2 regions of the Microbacterium sp. SA156 genome follow, and region 2 is predicted to be linked to the other one. Evidence: riboswitches for the same ligand, from Rfam matches in the RefSeq annotation. Region 2 holds a riboswitch; the other holds the start of a gene.

The links. Region 2 has a riboswitch for thiamine pyrophosphate ahead of ACOWU6_RS13660 (ECF transporter S component). Riboswitches for the same ligand answer to the same signal wherever they lie in the genome.
Region 1: it holds a riboswitch for thiamine pyrophosphate, as region 2 does, so the genes downstream of both, thiM (hydroxyethylthiazole kinase) here and ACOWU6_RS13660 (ECF transporter S component) in region 2, are expected to answer to the same signal.

The regions. Positions count from the first base shown of each region.
Region 1 is NZ_JBAKGU010000001.1:393,204-401,038, reverse strand. It holds gene thiE (thiamine phosphate synthase) at 1-617, opposite strand, end outside; gene thiM (hydroxyethylthiazole kinase) at 614-1,447, opposite strand; TPP riboswitch at 1,439-1,534, opposite strand; gene ACOWU6_RS01720 (NUDIX hydrolase) at 1,590-2,291, shown strand; gene nadA (quinolinate synthase NadA) at 2,375-3,706, shown strand; gene nadB (L-aspartate oxidase) at 3,703-5,220, shown strand; gene nadC (carboxylating nicotinate-nucleotide diphosphorylase) at 5,214-6,065, shown strand; gene ACOWU6_RS01700 (cysteine desulfurase family protein) at 6,069-7,190, shown strand; gene ACOWU6_RS01695 (glycosyltransferase family 2 protein) at 7,225-7,835, shown strand, end outside.
Region 2 is NZ_JBAKGU010000015.1:4,144-11,978, reverse strand. It holds gene ACOWU6_RS13665 (ABC transporter ATP-binding protein) at 1-1,396, opposite strand, end outside; gene ACOWU6_RS13660 (ECF transporter S component) at 1,398-2,018, opposite strand; TPP riboswitch at 2,010-2,120, opposite strand; gene ACOWU6_RS13655 (D-alanyl-D-alanine carboxypeptidase family protein) at 2,186-3,577, shown strand; gene ACOWU6_RS13650 (bifunctional proline dehydrogenase/L-glutamate gamma-semialdehyde dehydrogenase) at 3,842-7,297, opposite strand; gene ACOWU6_RS13645 (LysR family transcriptional regulator) at 7,397-7,835, shown strand, end outside.

The sequences.
Region 1 (7,835 bases), on a different contig from region 2:
GCGGGGAACTCCGCCGAGCAGATGGCGCGGACGACCGCGATCCCGGCGGCGCCCGCGCGCCGCGCGTCGCGTGCGTCGCCCGGGCCGACGCCGCCGATCGCGACGCACGGGAACTCGTGCGCGAGCTCGGCGAAGGCCGCGAATCCGGTCCATCCGATCGGGGTCGGATGGTCCTTCTTCGTCGGGGTGGCGCGCACCGCGCCCACGCCCAGGTAGTCGACCGTGCCGGTGGGGAGGCGCCGCAGCGCCTCGAGCTGGCGCGGCAGGCTCGCGCTCAGGCCGATGATCGCGTCGTCGCCCACGAGGCCGCGCACGCGATCGGCCGGCAGGTCGGTCTGCCCGATGTGGACGCCGTCGACGGACGCTCCCGCGGCCTTCGCGGCCAGGTACACGTCGACGCGGTCGTTCACGAGCAGCGTCGCACGGCCGCGCGTGTGCGCGGCAGCGGACTCGACGAGGGCGAGGAGATCTGCGGCGGACAGGTCCTTGCCGCGGATCTGCACGGTCGATGCCCCTCCGTCGACCGCCTGGGCGACGACGTCGACGAGCGAGCGGCCGGTGATCGTCGCGGCGTCCGCGACGAGGTAGAGGGAGAGGTCGAGAGGTCGCGCGGTCATGCCGGCACCTCCTTCGCGAAGCGCTCGGGCGCGGACACGTCGACCGCATCGACCCCCGCGAGCGCGTCGAGGAACGCCACCGCGAACGAGCCGGGGCCCGTCGCGACGGCCGCCGCGCGCTCGGAGGCGGCCGCGTAGACGGCATGCGCCGCGATCGTGCCCGCGAACGCGGCATCCGGGCCATCCGCCGCCGCGACGCAGGCGGCCACGACCGCTCCGAGCGAGCAGCCGCCTCCCGTCATGCGGGTGAGGAGCGCGCTCCCGCCCGCGATGCGCTCCGTGCGCGCGCCGTCGGTGACCGCGTCGACCGCGCCCGACACCGCGACGACCGCGCCCGTGCGCTCGGCGAGCGCGCGGGCGGCGTCGAGCGCCGCATCGACCTCGTCGGCCGCATCGACCCCGCGCCCGCCCGAGCCGGCGCCCGCGAGCGCGAGCACCTCCGAGGCGTTGCCGRGGATCACGGTCGGCCGGTGCGCGAGCAGGTCGCGCGCGACGCCGGTGCGCAGGCCGAGGGCGCCCACGCCCACGGGGTCGAGGACCCACGGCGTGCCGGACGCGCGTGCCGCGGCGACCGCGGCGGTCATCGCCGCGCGCTGCTCGGCGGTCGGCGTCCCGAGGTTGACCAGGAGCGCCGACGCGAACGCCGCGCACTCCCCGGCCTCCTCGGGGATGTCGGCCATCACGGGCGCCGCGCCCACCGCGAGCAGCGCGTTGGCCGTGACGTTCACGACCACGGCGTTGGTGATGCACTGAACGAGCGGCGCGGTCTCGCGCAGTCTCGACAGCACGGCCCCGGGGCCATCGGATACCGACAGGTGCGCGTCACTCATCAGCGACATCCCTCCGCTCGTCCTAACGAGATCAGGTGCATACGGGTGTGATCTCAGTCCCGGATGGGGACACCCCGTGTCACTGCGAGCGAGCATAGCGGGTCCGCGATGGCCCGCGCGCCGGGTCGCCTACGCTCGAAGGGTGACCTCCCCTTCCGCGACCGAGAGCGCCGGCATCCGCGTCGCCGTCTCGACCGTGATCTTCTCGCTGCGCTCGCGACCCGGGGCCGACGCGCTCATGATCCCGCTCGTGCGCCGCACGCGGGAGCCGTTCGAGGGCGCGTGGGCGCTCCCGGGCGGATGGCTCGACGAGCGGGAGGGGCTCGACGACGCCGCCGCCCGCACGCTCGCCGAGACGACCGCGCTCAGCCCGAGCTACCTCGAGCAGCTCTACGCCTTCGGCGACGTCGACCGCTCCCCCACGCGCGTCGTGTCGGTCGTCTACTGGGCGCTCCTCCGCTCCGACCTCGTGGATGCGCAGCGCGCCGCGGAGGACGCGCCGGAGAACGTCGAGTGGTTCGACGTGGACGACCTGCCGGCGCTCGCCTTCGATCACAACCGGATCGTCGACTACGCCGTGTGGCGGCTGCGCAACAAGGTCGGCTACAGCCGGATCGCGCACGGCCTCCTGCCCGACGAGTTCACGCTGACCGAGCTGCGGGAGGTCTACGAGGCCGTGCTCGGGCGGCGCCTCGACCCGTCGAACTTCCGCCGCCTCCTCGAGGGCTCCGAGGCGCTCCTCCCGACCGAGTCGTTCCGCACCGGCAAGCATCGCCCGGCGCGCCTGTACCGCTACAACTCTGAGGTCGAGCTCGCCGATCGCGGACCGCTCGGACCGGCCTGAGGAGCCCCGCTCGCCTTTGTGGTCAACCTGACTTAAAGTGGTGTCGACGACTTAGAGTCGAATCGACACGAACAGGGGTCCCCATGGCCGCGACCAGCATCACCCTCACCGCCCGCGACGCGAGCGTCGACCACGAGATCCAGGCGATCGTCTCGGGCGGCGCCGCGGGCTCGACGTGCTCGACCGACCTCGCCGCGGGGCCCTGGAGCTTCGACGCCGTCGCCGGGTACGGCCCCGGCGCCTCGATGGGCGACGTGATCCCGACCGACGCCCCACGGCAGGGCGAGCTCCCCCGCGCCTACCGCGAGGCCCCGGAAGCCGAGCTGCACGATCGCATCCGGGCGGCGAAGGCGGCGCTCGGCGACCGCGTCGTGGTCCTCGGCCACTTCTACCAGCGCGACGAGGTTGTGCAGCACGCCGACTACGTGGGCGACTCGTTCCAGCTCGCGGGCGCGGCGAAGGCGCACCCCGAGGCCGAGGCGATCGTCTTCTGCGGCGTGCACTTCATGGCCGAGACCGCCGACATGCTCTCCCGCCCGGAGCAGTCCGTCATCCTGCCGAACCTCGCCGCGGGCTGCTCGATGGCCGACATGGCCGACATCGACCAGGTCGAGGAGTGCTGGGAGCAGCTCGCGGACGTGTACGGCCCGCTCGACGTGCCGGACGCGGACGGCCGCGTGCCGGTCGTCCCGGTGACCTACATGAACTCCTCCGCGGCGATCAAGGGCTTCGTGGGCCGCAACGGCGGCATCGTGTGCACGTCGTCCAACGCGCGCACCGTGCTCGAGTGGGCGTTCGCCCGCGGGCGCCGCGTGCTCTTCTTCCCCGACCAGCACCTCGGGCGCAACACGGCCAAGGCGATGGGCGTGCCGCTCGAGCGCATGCCGCTGTGGAACCCTCGCGCGCCGTACGGCGGGTCGTCCGAGGAGACGCTGCGCGACGCCGAGGTCATCCTCTGGCACGGCTTCTGCTCCGTGCACCGCCGCTTCACGGTCGACCAGATCGAGACCGCGCGCGCCGAGCATCCGGGCGTGCGCGTCATCGTGCATCCGGAGTGCCCCATGCCCGTCGTCGACGCCGCCGACGAGGCAGGATCGACCGACTACATCCGCAAGGCGATTGAGGCGGCGACCGAGCCGACCACGTTCGCGATCGGCACCGAGATCAACCTCGTGCGCCGGCTCGCCGCCGAGCACCCGCAGCACACGATCTTCTGCCTCGACCCCGTCGTGTGCCCCTGCTCGACGATGTACCGCATCCACCCCGGCTACCTCGCGTGGGTGCTCGAGGAGCTCGTCGCGCGGCGCGTGGTCAACCGGATCGGCGTCGACGACGCGGTGGCGGACCCGGCGCGCGTCGCGCTCGAGCGGATGCTCGCGGCCAAGCCCCTGTCGACGGGAGGCGCGCGCGCATGACCGGGGTCATCGTCGTCGGAAGCGGCGTCGCCGGCCTCGCGACGGCGCTGCACCTCGCGCGCGGCGGCGCGGATGTGCAGCTGGTCACGAAGGCGGGGATGGCCGACGGCAGCACGCGGCACGCGCAGGGCGGCATCGCGGCCGCGCTCTTCCCCGATGACAGCGTCGAGAGCCACGCGGCCGACACGCTCGCCGCGGGCGCCGGCCTGTGCGACCCCGCCGCGGTCGACGTGCTCGTGACGGAGGGGCCGGCACGCGTGCGCGAGCTCATGGACCTCGGCGTCGCGTTCGACCGCGACGCCTCGGGCGCCCTGGCGCGAGGACTCGAGGCCGCGCACGCGCATCCGCGCATCCTCCACGCGGGCGGAGACGCGACGGGCCTCGCGATCGAGATCGCGCTCATCGCGGCCGCGCTCGAGGCGGGCGTCCGCCTTCGCGAGCGGACGCTCCTCGCCGACCTCCTCGTGGAGGGCGGACGCGTCGCGGGAGTCGAGCTGCTCGCCGACGGGCGCCGGGAGGCGCTCCGGGCGGATGCCGTCGTGCTCGCGACCGGCGGAGCGGGGCGGCTGTGGGCGCGCACCACCAACCCCGACGTCGTGACCGGCGACGGCATCGCGGCCGCCCTGCGGGCGGGGGCCGCGGTCGTCGATCTCGAGTTCGCGCAGTTCCACCCCACCGTGCTCGCCGAGGGCACGCCGTTCCTCGTCTCCGAGGCGGTGCGCGGTGAGGGCGCCGACCTCATCGATCTCGACGGGCGGCGCTTCGTGCTCGACGACCACCCCGACGGCGAGCTCGCGCCGCGCGATGTCGTCGCGCGATCGATCGCCCGGCGGATGGCGGAGCAGGGCGGGCGCCCCGTGCTCCTGGACGCGACGCGCATCGGCCGTCGGCGACTCGAGGCGCGCTTCCCGACGATCGCGAGGGCGCTCGCAGGGCGCGGGCTCGACTGGGCCGCGCACCCGATCCCCGTCGCGCCGGCCGCCCACTACCTCATGGGCGGGATCGCGACCGACCTCGACGGGCGCACGAGCCTGGCCGGCCTCCTCGCCGTCGGCGAGTGCGCGCGCACGGGCGTGCACGGCGCCAACCGCCTCGCTTCCAACTCCCTTCTCGAGGGCGCGGTCTTCGCCGCGCGCGCGGCCGCGGCCATCCTCGCGGGCGACGTCGATGCGGCGCCCGCGCTCCCCTCCGCGCCCGGCCCGGAGTCGCCGTCGGAGCTCGCCGCCGTCCCGCCCTTCTCGCGCGCCGCCCTGCAGCGGCTCATGTGGGATCACGTGGGGCTCCTCCGCGACGGCGCGGGCCTCGCGCACGCCGTGGCCGTGCTCGCCGCGTGGCAGGACGCCCTCCCCCGTCCGCAGACGCTCTCCGCGCATGAGGACGCGGGGCTCGTGCGCGTGGGCCTCGCCGCGGCGAGCGCCGCCCTCGCCCGGCCGGGCTCGGTGGGGTCGCATTTCCGCACCGACGACGCGTCCGCTCACGCGCGCGAACTCCTCTCAGCGGGTGCCGCATGCTGACGGCGTCGACGATCGAGCGCGCCGTGCGCGCCGCCCTCGAGGAGGACGCGCCGTGGGGAGACCTCACGAGCGAGGCGTTCCTTCCCGCATCCGCTCACGCGCAGGCATCGCTCGTCGCGCGCGAGGACGGCGTGTTCAGCGGCGGCGAGGTCTTCCGGGCAGCGTTCGCCCTCACGGATCGCGCGACCGAGGTCGACCTCCGCGTGGCGGACGGCGCGCCCTTCGCCGCGGGCGACGTGCTCGCGACCGTCGCCGGGCCGGCCCGCGCGGTGCTCACCGCAGAGCGCGTCGGGCTGAACTTCACCCAGCGGATGTCGGGCGTCGCGACGCTCACGGCGCGGTTCGTCGCCGAGGTGGCGGGCACCCGCGCGCGGATCGTCGACACCCGGAAGACGACGCCGGGGCTCCGCGCGTTCGAGCGGCATGCCGTCCGCTGCGGCGGCGGGCACAACCACCGGCACTCGCTGTCAGACGCGGTCATGGCGAAGGACAACCATCTCGCCGTGCTCCAGGCCGGCGGCGCCGACCTGACGACCGCCCTCCGCGCGGGCATCGCGCGTCTGCCGCACACGGCGCATGTCGAGGTCGAGGTCGATCGCATCGACCAGATCGAGCCCGTGCTCGCGGCCGGAGTCGACACGATCATGCTCGACAACTTCTCTCTCGACGACCTCCGTCGCGGCGTCGGGATCGTCGGCGGGCGAGCGATCGTCGAGGCGTCGGGCGGCGTCGACCTCGGGACGGTGCGGGGCATCGCCGAGACGGGCGTCGACGTCATCTCGGTCGGCGCGCTGACGCACTCCGCCCGCGCGCTCGATCTCGGTCTCGACATGCGCGTGAGCTGAGCCGTGCTCTACCTCGACAACGCCGCGACGACGCCCGTGCGGCCCGAGGTGCTCGCGGCCATGGAGCCCCACCTGACGCGCGCATTCGGCAACCCGTCGAGCCACCACACGGTCGGCGAGCGAGCCGCGCGCGCTCTCGAGGACGCCCGCGCCAGGGTCGCGGCCGTGCTCGGGATGCGCCGAGGCGACATCGTCTTCACCTCGGGCGGAACCGAGGCGAACAACCTCGCGGTGAAGGGGATCGCCCTGGGCGCTGCGCCGCGTGCACGGCACGTCGTGACGACGCCGATCGAGCACGAGTCGATCCTCGCCTCGGCCGATTACCTCCGCCGCCTCCACGGGTTCGAGGTGACCCTCCTCCCCGTCGACGCGGACGGCCTCGTCCGGCCGGACGACGTCGCCGCAGCCCTCCGCGACGACACCGCGCTCGTGTCGATCGGGCTCGCCAACAACGAGATCGGCACCGTGCAGGACGCGCGGGGCATCGCCGACGCGCTCGCGGGGCGCCGCGTCCCCCTGCACCTCGACGCCGTGCAGGCGGCGGGATGGCTGCCGCTGGCCGACACGGGCGCCGACGCGATCGCGCTCGCCGGCCACAAGATCGGGGCACCGCCCGGCACCGGCGTCCTCGCCGTGCGCGGACGCATCCCGATCGAGCCGCTCCTCCACGGCGGCGGCCAGCAGCGCGGACGCCGCAGCGGCACCGAGGCGGTCGCGGATGCCGTCGGATTCGCGACGGCGCTCGAGCTCGCCGACGCCGAGCGCGCCGACAGCGCTCGGCGCGTGGCGGCCATCCGCGACGCCTTCATCTCACGGGTGCTCGCGCTCGTGCCCTCGGCGCGCCTCACCGGCCATCCGACCCGGCGCCTCCCCGGCACGGCGAGCTTCACCTTCGCGGGCACGAGCGGCGAGGCCGTGCTGCTCGAGCTCGAGCGCCGCGGCGTCGTGTCGTCGAGCGGGTCGGCCTGCGCCGCGGGAAGCGACGAGCCGTCGCACGTCCTCGTCGCGCTCGGGGTCCTGCCCGAGGAGGCGCAGACCGCGGTCCGCTTCACGCTCGCGCACCGCCACGAGGGCTCGCTCGACGCCGTCGCCGACGCGGTCGCCGCTGCGGTTGCGGCGGTCTGACCCCGGTGTCCCCGTGCGCCGATAGTCTCATCCGGTGACCACCGCTCCCCTCGTGACCGTCGTCGTCCCGGGCTTCGACATCGAGGGATACATCGCCGAGGCGCTCGACTCGCTGCGCGCGCAGACCCTGACCCGCTGGCGCGCGATCCTCGTGGACGACGCGTCGACCGATGGCACGGGCCGCGTGCTCGAGGAGTTCGCCGCGCGCGACGATCGCTTCCGGGTCATCCGGCATCCGCGACGCAAGGGGCTGGGCGCGGCGCGCAACACGGCGCTCGCGCACGTGGACACGCCGTACCTGGGCTTCCTCGACGGCGACGACATCATGCTCCCGCGCGCGCTCGAGACGCTCGTCGGGTCGCTCGAGACATCCGGAAGCGACGTCGCGGTGGGGGCGTACGTGCGCCTGTGGCCCGAAGGAGGGTCGTACACGGCGGGAGAGGTGCAGCCGTGGGTCTCCGCCTCGACGAGCCCGCGGCGCGTCGGCGTCACGCTCGACGCGCACCCCGAGGTCACCGGGAACGTCGTGGCGTGGTCGAAGGTCTCGCGCACGGACTTCTGGCGTGCGCACGACCTGCGGTTTCCCGAGAACGCGCTCTACGAGGACCAGGCGATCGCTCAGCGGATGTACACGGCCGCGCGTGC
Region 2 (7,835 bases):
CCGACGGAGCGGCGTCTGCTCCGTCGCGCAGCCGCGCGATGATGTCGACGAGCTCGGCCCACGTCGTCGCGTCCTGGCCGAACGTCGGCTCGTCGAGGACGCAGACGCGCGGCCGGGTCGCGAGCATGGCCGCGACCGTGAGGCGGCGCTTCTCGCCGCCCGAGAGGGTATGGGGGTTGGCGTCCGCGAGGTGGGCGAGGCGCAGCGCGGCGAGGAGCTCCTCCCCGCGCGCCGAGATCTCCGCGTCGGGCACTCGGAGCGCGCGCATGCCCACCTCGAGCTCGGCGCGCACCGTGTTCGCGAGGAGCTGGTGATCGGGCGACTGCAGCACGGTGCCGATCCGGGTGAGGAGCTCGCGCGAGCGCCATCGGATGGGCGCGGGGCCTGCGCCTGCCGCGAGTTCGGGTGCCGCCGCCACTCGGCCGTCGACCGGCGGCAGGAGCCCTGCGAGCGTGCGCGCGAGGGTCGACTTCCCCGCGCCGTTGCGGCCGGTGATGCCGAGCACCTCGCCGGGGCGCACCTCCAGGTCCACGGGGCCGGCGACGGCCGTGTCGCGCAGGCGCCCCACCTGCAGCGCTTCCGCAGCGAGGAGAGGAGCGCCCGGCGCGTGGCGCGGCGGGCCGGGGCGACGCGGCGGGATGCCCGGCACCCACACGCCGCCCGACGCGAGCTCGGCGCCACGTCGGGCGAGGACGACCTCGGGCGTCCCGTCCGCGACGACGCCCTGCTGCCCGCCGCCGAGGACGATCACGCGATCGACGACGGGAAGCCACACGTCGACCCGGTGCTCGACGACGACGAGCGTGGCGCCCGTGTGCGCGACGACGCGCGACACCGCGTCGCGCACCTCGACGACACCCTCGGGATCGAGGTTCGCGGTCGGCTCGTCGAGCAGCAGGAGCCCGGGGCGCATGGCGAGCGCACCGGCGAGGGCGAGGCGCTGCTTCTGCCCGCCCGACAGGGCGGACGTCGAGCGGTCGAGCGGCACGTCGAGGCCGACGATCGCGAGCGCCTCCCGCACGCGCGACCAGATCTCGTCGTGCGGGACGCCGAGGTTCTCGCACCCGAACGCGACGTCGTCCCCGACGCGCGCGAGCACGGCCTGTGCGTCGGGATCCTGCTGCACGAGCCCGGTCCGTCCGCGTGCGGCCTCCGGCGGCGCGCCGTCGACGAGAAGACGGCCCGCCTGCTCTCCCTCGTCCTCCCCGCCGAGCACGCCGGCGAGCGCCTGCAGCACAGTCGACTTGCCCGATCCGCTCGCTCCGAGGAGCAGCACGCGCTCCCCCGGCCGGATCGACAGCGTGACGTCCTGGGCCGCCCATGCCAGGCGCGTGCCGTACCGCCATCCCCACCCCTCGGCGAGGATGCCGCAGGGGCGGGTCTCCGCGGCCGTCACGTCAGACGCGTCGCGCGACGTCGCGCCCCGCGGCGAAGCGGCTGAGCGCTCCGGTCGCCGCGAGTGCGCGCACGATCGCCCAGCCGCCGAGGCCGGCGATGACGGCGCCCGACAGCGTCGTCGACGCGATGTAGATGGCCGTGAAGGCCGCGTCGGCCCCCGCGTACCAGTTGACGATGTCGTTGATGCCGCAGGCGAGGCCCGCCGCAGCGCCCGCGAGCGTCGCGACGACGGGGCCGAAGGCGCGGTACAGGAAGATCGCGAGGACGATCTCGGCGCCGAGGCCCTGCACGAGGCCCGAGACGATCGTGAGCGGACCCCACTGGTTGCCGACGAGCGCCGAGATCACGGCGGCGAGCAGCTCGGTGTAGAGCGCGGCGCCCGGCTTGCGGACGACGAGTCCGCCGATCACGCCCGCGATGAGCCACGGGCCGGCGACGAGGCCGCCGAGCCCGGGCAGGAGCGGGCTGAGCAGCGTGCTCGGCAGCTCGTAGGCGATGTTCCAGACGAGGAACACGACCGCGCACGCGACGCCGATCACGCTCGCGACGACGATGTCGACGACCCGCCACGTGAAGCGGCGGCCGGTCGCGGTCTGTCCTGCGGAAACGGACGTGGACATTCGTTCTCCTTCCTTCGCCGGCATGACCCGGATCAGGTTCGACGGTCGACGCGCGGCTCGCGTCCTCTCAGTCCGGCTCGGCGGACTCCCGTGTGATGTGGGCTGATTCTACTCGCATCCCACGAGCCGCTTCCCGTCTTCGCAGGAGCAGCGGGTACCGTATGCGGGTGGCAATCGACGACATCCCTGCGGCGGAGACCGCGCCGTCGCAGGACGCCGCTGCGGCGCTCACGGCGCTCGGCTGGGTCGACCCCGACGCCGTCGCCGCCTCGCGCACGGCCGGCGCGCTTCCCACGAGCCGCCTCGTGCCCGTCGAACCGTCGCTCCTTCCGCCGCGCACCCGCCGCCGGTTCTGGCTCGGGCCGACCGTCACTCTCGGCGTGCTCGCTCTCGGCTACGTCGCGTCCTGCGCGGTGTGGCCGCTCACGAACGTCGCCCCCACCATCTCGGATCTCACCGTCGAGACGCCGATCGGCGAGGAGTTCCCCGTCACCTGGCCGGAGGACGGCATCGCCGCCCTCGCTGCGGAGGGCGGCCCCGGCGGCCCGATCGCCTCGAGCGACGAGGCGCTGCCGATGGCGAGCATCACGAAGATCATCACCGCGCTCATGATCATCGAGCGCGAGGGCCTCGAGCTGGGTCAGGATGGGCCGTCCTACGCCTTCACGCAGGCCGACAGCGACGAGTACTGGGCCTATCTCACGGCCGATGAGTCGTCGCTCGATGTCCCCGTGGGCGGCACGCTCACGCTGCACGAGATGCTCCAGGGCGTCATGCTCGGGTCGGCGAACAACTACGTCGACCGGCTCGTCCTCGAGTTGTGGGGCACGCAGGAGGCCTGGCTCGCCGACGCGCAGGCCTGGCTCGCGCAGCACGAGCTCACGGGCATCACGGTCGCCGACCCGAGCGGCATCGACCCGGCGAACACCGCCGACGCGCGCTCGCTCATCCGTCTCGCCGAGATCGCGCTCGAGGATCCGGTCCTCGCGAGCATCATGGCCGAGGACTCCGTCGTGCTCCCGGGAGCGGGGCTCGTCGAGAACTCGAACCCGCTCATCGGGGACGAGGGCGTGGTCGGCCTGAAGACCGGCTCGCTGTGGTCGACGGGCACGCAGTACTGGAACCTCCTGTCCGCGAAGGAGGTCACGATCGGCCAGACGAGCGTGACCCTCTACGCCGCGGTCGTCGGCCAGCCCGACGACGACAGCCGCGCGATCGTGAGCCGCGAGCTCCTCGCGCAGCTCGAGGAGGGCATGCAGCTCACGACCGCGGTCGCCGCCGAGGTGCCCGTCGCGCACGTCAGGACCGAGTGGGGCGCGCAGAGCACGATCGTGACCGCCGACGAGGCCCAGGTGATCTCGTGGCAGGGCGTCGCGCCATCCACCGATCCGTCGTACGAGGTCGAGCTCGGAGCCGAAGCCGGCGACGAGGTCGGCACGCTGGCCGTGCAGGGCGGTATGGACGACACGAGCGTCGCGCTCACCCTCACCGACGACGTGCCCCCGCCCTCCTTCTGGTGGAGGCTCACGCACCCGCTGTCGCTGCTCGGCCTCGACTGACCCGACCGACCGAAGCCGACCAAGCATGTCTCGCTCGGCGCGGGAAGCCGACCGAGCATGTCTCGCTCGACACGGGAGGCCGGCCGAGCATGTCTCACTCAGCGCGGGATTCGGCCTCCCTATCCCGCCGGGAGTGAGACATGCAGATCGGGCGGCATCCAGAGCGGGCGACCTGCGGGGCGGGCGACATGCAGATCGGGCGAGGCGCGGACGGACGGGGTGACAGAGGCGGACCGCCCCGGGAGGGAGCGGCCCGCCCTCTGATCAGGCGTCGGCGAGACCGGGAACGACGTACCGCCGCTCGTTGCCGAACCGGTGCGCGGTGATCGACACCGCCTGCTCGTGCAGGAACGGCAGCATCTCCACGCGGCCGGCCGACGTCACGGGACCGTCGTACACCGCGACGTTGGGGGCGCCGTCCGTCGCCGCCACGACGTCGGCGAGCGCACCGCCGAGGAGGCGGATGCGCCCGCCCGTCTGGGCGAGGCGCGCCGCGCGAGCCGCCCACGCCTCCGCATCCTCGAACGCCACTTCGACGCCCGCGTCCGTCAGCCACGTCGCGACCCGCTCGGGAAGAGCGGTCGGCGTGCTCACGACGAGCTCGGCGCCGACACGCAGCCCCGCGGCCGCAACGCGCACGAGCTCCGTCGGCGGGCGTCCGTCGAAGCGGATCGTCACGGGAACCGGCGCGTACCGGAGCACGTTCTGCTCGAGCCGGAGGCCCTGCACATCCCGCGCGACGCCGAACTCCTCTGCGAACGCGACGACGTCGGTCGCGAGTGCCCTCTCGAGCCACTCCGCGCCATCCGCGGCGCCGAGCGCCTCGACCGCGCGCCGTGCCGCGCCATCCGCCCTGCTCGCCGTCGCGACGGGCGCATCCGTCCAGGTGCCGAGCCCGAAGAGGTAGCTGGGGCCGCCGGCCTTCGTCCCGGCGCCGACCGCCGACTTCTTCCAGCCGCCGAACGGCTGGCGCTCGACGATCGCGCCGGTCGTGCCGCGGTTCACGTAGGCGTTGCCGACGTCGATGCGCGAGAGCCACCGGGCGATCTCGTCCTCGTCGAGGGCGTGCAGCCCCGACGTGAGGCCGTAGTCGACGGCGCGCACGAGGTCGATCGCCTCGTCGAGGGTCTCGGCCGTCATGATGCCCAGCACCGGGCCGAAGTACTCCGTGAGGTGGAACTCGCTGCCGGGCTGCACCCCGTCGCGGATGCCGGGCGTCCACAGGGCGCCGGAGTCGTCGAGCTGCTTCGGCTCGCGGACCCACGTCTGACCGGGCTCGAGCTCGGTGAGGGCTCGGCGGAGCTTGCCCTCAGCGGGGCCGATGAGAGGGCCGATCCGGGCGGCGGCCTGCCACGGCATGCCCACCTCGTAGCCCTCGACGGCGTCGACGAGCTGGCGGCGGAACCGCTCGCTGAGGGCGACCGATCCCACGAGGATGACGAGCGACGCCGCCGAGCACTTCTGGCCGGCGTGGCCGAACGCCGAGTACGCGACGTCCTTCGCGGCGAGGTCGAGGTCCGCCGACGGGGTGACGATGATCGCGTTCTTCCCGCTCGTCTCGGCGAGGAGCGGGAGGTCGCGCCGGAACGACCGGAAGAGCTCGGCGGTCTCGTACGCGCCGGTGAGGATGACGCGCTCGACGCGCTCGTGCGACACGAGACGGCGCCCCAGCTCGTTCTCCTCGACCCGCGCGAGACGCAGCACGTCACGCGGGACGCCCGCCTCCCACAGCGCCTCGGCGAGCACGGCGCCGCAGCGTCGCGCCTGCGACGCCGGCTTGAGGATCACCGGCGACCCTGCGGCGAGCGCCGCGAGGGTCGAGCCTGCGGGGATGGCCACGGGGAAGTTCCAGGGCGGCGTCACGACGGTGAGGCGGACGGGCTCGAACGCGGCCCCATCGACCTCGGCGAGTCGCAGGGCGCTCTCGGCGTAGTAGTGCGCGAAGTCGATCGCCTCGGAGACCTCGGGGTCACCCTGCTCGATGACCTTGCCGCACTCGGACCCCATGACCTCGAGCAGCTCGGCGCGCCGGGCCTCGAGGATGTCGCCCGCGCGATGCAGGATCGCCGCGCGCTCCGCGGGGGCGAGCGCACGCCATCCCTCGCCCGCCGCGACCGCGCCGTCGACGACGGCGTCGACCTCCTCGAGCGTGCGGAGTGTGTGCGCGGCGAGCGTCTCCTCGCCCAGGGTCGACGCCGCCATGCGGGCGCGGATCTCCGCGGCCCAGGCCCGGTTGCCGGCGATGCTCGGGTCGCTGTCGGGCGCGTTGCGGAAGCCGTCGCGCGGACCCTCGGGCTGCGGCTCACGGCGATCCTGCACCCGGTTGGACGGGGGCACGTCGCTCGGCATGAGGTCGATCGACGCGAGGAAGCGGTCGCGCTCGCGCGCGAACAGGGCGGGATCGGCGTCGAGGTCGAACACGGCCGACATGAAGTTCTCCGGGCTCGCGCCCTCCTCGAGGCGGCGGATGAGGTACGCGATCGCGACGTCGAACTCGTCGGGGTGCACGACCGGCGTGTAGAGGAGGAGCGACCCGACCTCGCGGCGCACGACCGCGGCCTGAGCCGTGGCCATCCCGAGGAGCATCTCGAACTCGAGGCCCGGGCCGTCGGCGATGCCGCGGCGCTTCGCGAGCAGCCATGCGAGCGCGATGTCGAAGAGGTTGTGGCCCGCGACGCCGATGCGCACCGATCGCACGCGCTCGGGGTGCAGCGCGTAGTCGAGCACAGCCTTGTACGACGCGTCGCTGTGCTGCTTGCTCGGCCAGGTCGCGAGCGGCCAGCCGTGGGTCTCCGCGTCGACCTGCTCCATGGGGAGGTTCGCGCCCTTCACGACGCGGACCTTGATCGGGGCGCCGCCTCGCGCGACGCGCTCACTCGCCCATTCCTGAAGGCGCATCATCGCGCCGAGCGCGTCGGGGAGGTATGCCTGGAGGACGATGCCGGCCTCGACGTCGTGGAACTCCGGGCGCTCGAGAAGGCGCATGAACACCGCGAGCGTGAGGTCGAGGTCCTTGAACTCCTCCATGTCGAGGTTGATGAACGTGCCGTTCGCGCGAGCGGCCGTGTAGAGCGGCGCAAGCGCGGCGACGGCGTGGTCGACGGCCTCGTCGAACGCCCACGGGCTGTGCGGCGCGACGGTCGAGGACACCTTGATCGAGACGTAGTCGACGTCGTCGCGCTCGATGAGGCGTCGGGTTCCGGCGAGGCGCTTGTCGGCCTCGCGCTGGCCGAGGATGGCCTCGCCGAGGAGGTTCACGTTGAGGCGGATGCCCTTGCCGCGCAGGCGCGCGAGCGTCGATCCGAGCTTCTCGTCGCGCGCGTCGACGATGAGGTGCCGGACCATCCGGCGCAGGACGGCGCGGCTCGCGGGCACGACGACGCTCGGGAGGACGGGCGCGAGCGCGCCGCCGAGACGGATGAGCCCGCGCAGCGGGGCCGGCAGGAAGCGCGGGATGAGCGGCACGAGGCCGGCGAGACAGCGCGCGGCGACGCGCGTGTCCTCGGGGCGCACGACGCCGTCGACGAAGCCGACGGTGAAGGCCAGGCCGTTGGGGTCGCGGAGGACGCCGGCGAGGTTCTTCGCGGCCGCGTCGACCTTCTCGTCGCGCGCCTCGCGCAGCCAGGTGCGGACGAGCGCGATCGCCTCCTCCGCGAGCTGCGGGTCGATGCCGGGGACGTGTGCCGCCTCGTGAGCGGATGACGGGGGTGCGATGGTCATGGCGAGGTCTTTCTCGAGAGGATCGCTCTCATTGTGCGACCGTCGACCATCCGACAAAAGCGCACGTTTTCGGGCATGACCTTTCGATATTCTCGAACGATGGCGACTCCCTGGAACAGCCGCGGTCTCCTGCTCCTGCACGAGCTCCGGATGCGCGGCACCCTCTCGGCCGTCGCGGCCGCGCGCAGCTACAGCGCATCGACCGTGTCGCATCAGCTGCAGCAGCTCGAGAGGGAGGTCGGCCTCCCCCTCCTCGAGCCCGAGGGGCGAGGCCTGCGCCTGACGGCAGCGGGCGAGGCGGTCGCCCGCCACGCCGCGCAGCTGCTCGCTGCCGAGGAGGCGCTGCGCGGCGAGCTCGCGGCCCTGGCGCCCGACGCGGCGCCGCTGCGGATCGCGGCGCTCCAGACGAGCGCGCGCACGCTCATCCCCCGCATGCTCGACGCCCTTCGCGACGCCCTCCCCGCGCTGCGCGTCGAGGTGATCGTCACCCCTCCCGAGCACGGCCTCTTCGAGACCGAGGCCGGGGGCTTCGATCTCG